Bradyrhizobium diazoefficiens: one gene and its partner. The protein of the gene in region 1 interacts with the protein of each later gene in a pairwise test. Links are inferred from orthologs where the notes say so. Each region holds a gene or a part of one and is shown on either strand. Other genes may lie near its edges. The genes, in order: def and JJE66_RS11175.

Evidence for each region.
Region 2: the proteins of def (region 1) and JJE66_RS11175 interact in binary tests that used the Escherichia coli proteins (3 or more experiments, as listed by UniProt). The link is inferred for Bradyrhizobium diazoefficiens from one-to-one orthologs.

The regions. Positions count from the first base shown.
Region 1 is NZ_JAENXS010000001.1:2,799,484-2,802,784, forward strand. What follows is about bases 137-3,122. They hold def (peptide deformylase), read left to right. Parts: upstream 137-1,358; coding sequence 1,359-1,886; downstream 1,887-3,122. Other genes in these bases: JJE66_RS13170 (DNA recombination protein RmuC), read right to left, coding at 137-1,187; fmt (methionyl-tRNA formyltransferase), read left to right, coding at 1,896-2,831; truA (tRNA pseudouridine(38-40) synthase TruA), read left to right, coding at 2,831-3,122. Also shown: more of JJE66_RS13170, read right to left, coding at 1-136; more of truA, read left to right, coding at 3,123-3,301. UniProt on the Escherichia coli protein: Removes the formyl group from the N-terminal Met of newly synthesized proteins. Requires at least a dipeptide for an efficient rate of reaction. N-terminal L-methionine is a prerequisite for activity but the enzyme has broad specificity at other positions.
Region 2 is NZ_JAENXS010000001.1:2,371,587-2,374,812, reverse strand. What follows is about bases 20-2,930. They hold JJE66_RS11175 (aspartate-semialdehyde dehydrogenase), read right to left. Parts: upstream 2,037-2,930; coding sequence 1,002-2,036; downstream 20-1,001. Other genes in these bases: JJE66_RS11170 (hypothetical protein), read left to right, coding at 2,153-2,930; JJE66_RS11180 (carbonic anhydrase), read left to right, coding at 222-866; JJE66_RS11185 (CoA ester lyase), read right to left, coding at 20-111. Also shown: more of JJE66_RS11185, read right to left, coding at 1-19; more of JJE66_RS11170, read left to right, coding at 2,931-2,941; JJE66_RS11165 (hypothetical protein), read left to right, coding at 3,054-3,226.

The DNA of each region.
Region 1 (3,301 bases):
TGGAGCTTCCTCGGAAACAGCTCGGGCGCACCCGTAGTCACCAGCCGCGGACCCTCCGGCGCGTCTGTCTTGCTGAAATCGAGTTCCTCGATTCGCCCTGCGCGCTTCTCGATCTTGTCGGCGGAGATCAGGATCTGGCGGACGTCCTCGTTCGCGTCGGCAAAGTGCTTCTGCAATTTGAGCACGCGCTCGCGCAGGCGGCCGAGATCGTCGCCGAGCTTGATCACTTCGGTCTGGATCTGGTCGGCGGCATCGCGCATGCGCGCGTCCTTCATGATCTGCTGCATCACCTGGATCGCCAGCATCAGCAGCGAGGGTGACACCAGCACGACTTTGGCGCGATAGGCCTTCTGGATCACGTCGTCGAACCCGTCATGGATCTCGGCGTAGACCGATTCCGACGGCACGAACATCAGCGCCATTTCCTGGGTCTCGCCGGTGACGAGGTATTTTTCAGCGATGTCGCTGACATGCTTCATCACGTCGCCGCGCAGCCGCTGCGTGGCGAGGCGCTTCTCCTCGTCGGTGCGGGCGTCGTGCAGCGCGGTCATCGCCTCCAGCGGGAATTTCGCGTCGATGCAGAGCGGGCGCTGGTCGGGCAGGAACACGACGCAGTCCGGCCGCTTGCCGGTCGAGAGCGTGAACTGGAATTCGTACGCACCCTTCGGCAGGCCGTCCTGGACGATCGCCTCCATCCGCGCCTGGCCAAAGGCACCGCGCGACTGCTTGTTGGCGAGCACGTCGCGCAAGGTCGTGACCTGCGTGGTGAGATCGGTGAGGTTCTTGTGCGCGTTGTCGATGATGCCGAGCCGTTCGTGCAGCGCGCGCAGGCTCTCCATGGTGTTGCGGGTCGAGTGCTCCATGGACTGGCCGACCCGATGGGTCACCGAATCCAGCCGCTCGTTGACCGCGCGCGCCATCTCGGCCTGGCGGCCGGCCAGCGTCTGGGTCATGGCGTCGGCGCGGCCGACGGCTTCGCTCTGGGCACGCAGCACCTGGCTCAGGCGCTCCTCGAGCTCGTCGGCCCGGATCGCATTGGCCATCGCGAGTTCCGCGCCGCGGCTCCCGGATCGCGCGATCACCACGGCGATCACCACCAGCAGGATGAGGACGAGGGCGCCGAAGCCGGTCAGCGCATCGATCGTGCGCACCGGCCAGTCGCCGAGCATGAAAATGATCTCGTTCATGCACGTCCTTGTAGCCGATTCGTCCGGCCGCACGAACGAATAGCGAACATTTATGGTCAATGCTCCCCTAATTTTTGTGGTTAACGAAACCCTAAGTTTTATGGTTACCAAACCCTTAACAGGTTCCTGGCCGCATTGACCGCTTTCCCCATGCAGCTTAAATCGCCCGCCATGGCCCTCAGAGAAATCATCATCCTGCCCGACAAGCAGCTGCGTCTGGTCTCCAAGCCGATCGAGAAGGTCACGCCGGAGATCCGCAAGCTTGCCGACGACATGTTCGAAACCATGTACGACGCACCCGGTATCGGGCTTGCGGCGATCCAGATCGCGCAGCCGCTGCGGCTGATCACCATGGACCTCGCCAAGCCCGACCAGGACGGCGAGACCAAGCCGGAGCCGCGCGTCTTCATCAACCCCGAGATCATCGCCGCCTCCGAGGATTTGTCGGTCTACGAGGAAGGCTGCCTGTCGATTCCCGAATATTACGAGGAGGTCGAGCGGCCGGCGAAGGTGCGCGTGCGCTTCACCGATTTGGACGGCAAGGTGCACGAAGAGGACGCCGAAGGCCTGTACGCGACCTGCATCCAGCACGAGATCGACCATCTCAACGGCGTGCTGTTCGTCGACTATCTGTCGAAGCTCAAGCGCGACCGCGTCATCAAGAAGTTCGAGAAAGCCGCCAAGCGCGCGGAGGAGTAAGCGCTGCAGATGCCTCTCCGCCTGATCTTCATGGGCACGCCCGATTTCTCCGTGCCGACGCTGCTCGAGCTGGTCGCGCACGGCCACGAGATCGTGGCCGTCTACACCCGCGCGCCGAAGCCGGGCGGGCGGCGCGGACTGCAATTGCAGCCAACTCCGGTTGAAGAAGCTGCGCGAAAACTCGGCGTGCCGGTGCTGACGCCGAAAACGTTGAAAACGCCGGAAGCGCTGGAAGAATTCCGCGCCTTCGACGCCGATGCCGCCGTCGTCGTCGCCTATGGCATGATCCTGCCGCAGGCCATCCTCGATGCGCCGAAGCTCGGCTGCTACAATCTGCACGCTTCGTTGTTGCCGCGCTGGCGCGGTGCTGCGCCCATCAACCGCGCAATCATGGCGGGCGATGCCGAGAGCGGCGTGATGGTGATGAAGATGGATGTCGGCCTCGACACCGGCGACGTCGCCATGGCCGAGCGTCTCACGATCACGGACGACATGACCGCGGTCGATCTGCACGATCATCTGTCCCGGCTCGGTGCGGATCTGATGGTGCGTGCCATGGCGGCGCTCGACCGCGGCGGACTTCAGCTCAAGAAGCAGAGCGAAGAGGGGGCCACCTATGCCGCCAAGATCGACAAGGCGGAGGCGCGGATCGACTGGAGCAGGCCGGCGCACGCTGTGCTGCGCCACATCCATGGCCTGTCGCCGTTCCCCGGCGCCTGGGCGGAGCTTGCCGGTGTCAGCGAGAATGCGCGCGTGAAAATCCTGCGCTGCGAGCTTGCGAAGGGCTCCGGCGCCCCCGGTGAGGTGCTCGACGATCAGCTCACCATAGCCTGCGGTGAGGGCGCGATCCGCATTCTCGAGCTGCAGCGCGAGGGCAAGGCCCGGATGCAAGCCATCGATTTCCTGCGCGGCGTGAAAGTCGAGCCGCCGATGCGGCTCGACTGATGCCCCGCTACAAGCTCACCATCGAATATGACGGCGCACCGTTCTTCGGCTGGCAGGTGCAGGACACGCTGCCCTCGGTGCAGGGCGCGCTCGAAGCGGCGGTCAAGGCGATGACCGGTGCGGATTTGCGCGTGCACGGCGCCGGCCGCACCGATGCCGGTGTGCATGCGCGCGGCCAGGTCGCGCATGTCGACATCGAGAAGCAGTTTCCGCCGGGCCGTTTTCGCGATGGGCTCAACGCGCATCTGCGCCCGCATCCGATTGCGGTGCTGGAGGCTGAGGTCGTGCCTGATACCTTCGAGGCGCGCTTCTCGGCCGTGAAACGCCACTATCGCTACCGCGTCGTCAACACCCGCGCCAATCTCGCGCTCGACATCGGCCACGCCTGGCGCGTACCGCGCCGGCTCGACGCTGACGCGATGCATGCGGCCGCACAGCGCCTGCTCGGCAAGCACGATTTCACCACGTTT
Region 2 (3,226 bases), 430 kb from region 1 along the record:
GGAATCTTCGAGGTCCAGGATCAGGCCGTCGGCGGCGAGATTCCGCGCCTTCTCCAGCGCGCGCGGGTTGGAGCCCGGCATGAACAGATGGCTGCGGCGGGGGCGGGTCATGCTACGTTCCTTCCGGTTTCCTCGTCTCCATGATGACCGAAGCCGATAGCATCTGGGCTGCCTATTCGAAAGGCTTGTTCGCACCAGCGGTATATGATTAGGCATAGGCCATGATGACATTCCCGAAGCAATTGCTGGACGGCTACAAGGCCTTCGCCACGCAGCGGCTGCCGACCGAGCAGAGCCGCTACCGCGAGCTGTCGGTGAAGGGGCAGTTCCCGGAAGTGATGGTGATCGGCTGCTGCGATTCCCGCGTCTCGCCCGAGGTGATCTTCGACGTCGGGCCCGGCGAGTTGTTCGTGATGCGCAACATCGCCAATTTGGTGCCGGTGTATCAGCCCGATGCCAATGCGCATGGCGTTTCGGCTGCGCTCGAATATGCGGTGACCGTGCTCAAGGTAAAGCACATCGTGGTGCTCGGGCACGCGCAATGCGGTGGCATCCGCGCCTTCGTCGACAAGATCGAGCCGCTCACGCCGGGCGACTTTATCGGCAAATGGATGCAGATGTTCATCAAGCCGGGCGAAGTGGTCGAGCAGCGCGACCACGAGACCATGGCGCAATTCGTCGAGCGCATCGAGAAGGCCGCGGTGTTCCGCAGCCTGGAAAACCTGATGACGTTCCCGTTCGTGCAGAAAGCGGTCGACAGCGGCCAGATGCAGACCCACGGCGCCTATTTCGGCGTCGCGGAGGGATCGCTGTTCGTGCTGGACAAGGACGCGAAGGAATTTCGCAGCGTCAGGGACGCGGCATAGCTCGGCTGCGTAGGGTGGGTTAGCCGAAGGCGTAACCCACCTCTTTAATCTCCGCGGTCGCAGAAGTGGTGGGTTACGCCGAGCGGTCTGCGCTTCGCGCAGTCCGCAGGGCTAACCCACCCTACGAGACCTTCTTTACGCCGCCTTCTTCTTCGCGGCTATCAGCTTGCGGTTGATCAGCACTTCCGCGATCTGAATCGCGTTGAGGGCGGCGCCCTTGCGCAGATTGTCGGACACGCACCAGAGAACGAGGCCGTTCTCCACCGTCGCGTCCTCCCGGATACGGCTGATATAGGTCGCGTCCTCGCCGGCCGCCTCATACGGCGTGGCGTAGCCGCCGGGTTCGTGCTTGTCGATGACGAGACAGCCGGGCGCCTTGCGCAGGATGTCGCGCGCTTCGTCGGCGCTGATCGGGTCCTCGAACTCGATGTTGACGGCTTCGGAGTGGCCGACGAACACCGGCACGCGTACGCAGGTCGCGGAGAGCTTGATCTTGGGATCAAGAATCTTCTTGGTCTCCATCATCATCTTCCACTCTTCCTTGGTGTAGCCGTCCTCCATGAAGACGTCGATCTGGGGGATGACGTTGAAGGCGATGCGCGCGGGGAATTTCTTGTTGACCAGTTCCTGGTTGGTGTAGACGGCCTTGGTCTGCGAGAACAATTCGTCCATCGCATCCTTGCCGGCACCCGACACCGATTGATAGGTCGAGACCACGACGCGCTTGATGGTCGCCTTGTCGTGCAGCGGCTTCAGCGCGACCACGAGCTGCGCGGTCGAGCAGTTCGGGTTGGCGATGATGTTCTTCTTCTTGAAGCCGGCGGTCGCATCCGCGTTCACTTCCGGCACGATCAGCGGGACGTCCGGATCCATGCGGAAGGCCGAGGAATTATCGATCACGACCGCGCCGGCGGCGCCGATCTTCGGCGACCATTCCTTCGACACTTCGCCGCCCGCCGACATCAGGCAGATGTCGACATCGGAGAAATCATAGTGCTCGAGCGCCTTGCACTTCAGGGTGCGGTCGCCATAGGAGACCTCGACGCCGACGCTGCGGCGCGACGCCAGCGCCACGACCTCGTCCGCGGGGAATTTGCGCTCATCGAGGATGCCCAGCATTTCCCGTCCGACATTGCCGGTCGCGCCGACGACTGCGACTTTGTAACCCATCGTTCACTCTCCGATGAAAAAGGCCTTCCCTCGAGCTGACGCTTAAACAGGAAGAGCAGCGCTTCTATGCGAGAACCGGCCTCAAGACAACGTTGGACCATGCGTGAAGGCCGTGGATGCAGTCGCCTGAGGCCGGCACGGCCGCAACTTCCACCCAGATCCATCTGGCGCTCGCCAATTTCGCCGACGAAATCGTCGGCACGCTGGCGCACCTGTTTGCCTATGTGGGGGCGCTGGTCCTGTTTGCCATCCTCGCGCTCGCGGGTCTCGACCAGCTACCGGATTTGCGCGACGATGAGTCCGTTTCGAGGCCGGGCTGGGCCGAGGCCTCCCGCTCGCATCCGGCCTTCGCCCTCAGTCGGCCTGAATCATCAGAAAAAACAGCGCCTTACACGATCTTCCGGCATCCCGAAGGAGGCCGCCGCGACGTGATGCGCTGGACCGGCGACGCCGACAAGCCGGTGGCTGAGCTCGAAATCTACCGGGAAGGCAGCGAGTTCGACGTGACGCGTCCGGCGACCGCAGACCTGGCTGTCCGGATGCGCCTCGACCCGACCGCCTCGCTCGAACAGGCCGGCATGATCGACACCAAATTTGGCCCCGTCGCCCTGTTCCGGCCGACCGGCACGGCAGAGGGGACACTGGCCTGCCTCGGCTACCTCAAGCGCAACGAGGAGCCCGGCTTGCAGATCTCCGGCTTCTCCTGCCAGAGCGACACCATGCCGGCCCGGCGTGCGGCGATCGCCTGCACGCTGAACCGGCTGACGCTGCTGACGTCCGGCAACGAGCCGAAGCTGGCGGAATTCTTCGCCCATGCGGAGCTGAAGCGCCGCTCCTGCGACGCAGGCGGCTCGGCGGACTGGCTGCTGGGCGCCGCGAACGCGCAATTGCGCGGCGCGCTTTGAGGCGCATCAAGCTCAAGTGGCTGGTATTCATGCAACTTTTGCCGGCGCACACGATTATTCCGGGCTGGTGTGACTGAATTGACCTAGTTGCGGCTGCCCCGTCCGGGCTAGTATGGGGTCGAAATCGACTGGCGGCTTGCCGCCTGAAGGGGACGTGATGACGAAATTCTCTGCCGCGAACACATTGGCTGCCTGGGTTGCGGCGGGCGCCGTGGTTGCTGTGGCCTTCGCTGCGCCGGCTTCGGCCGACACCAAGACCAAGCCACGCTATGATGATCGCGGCCG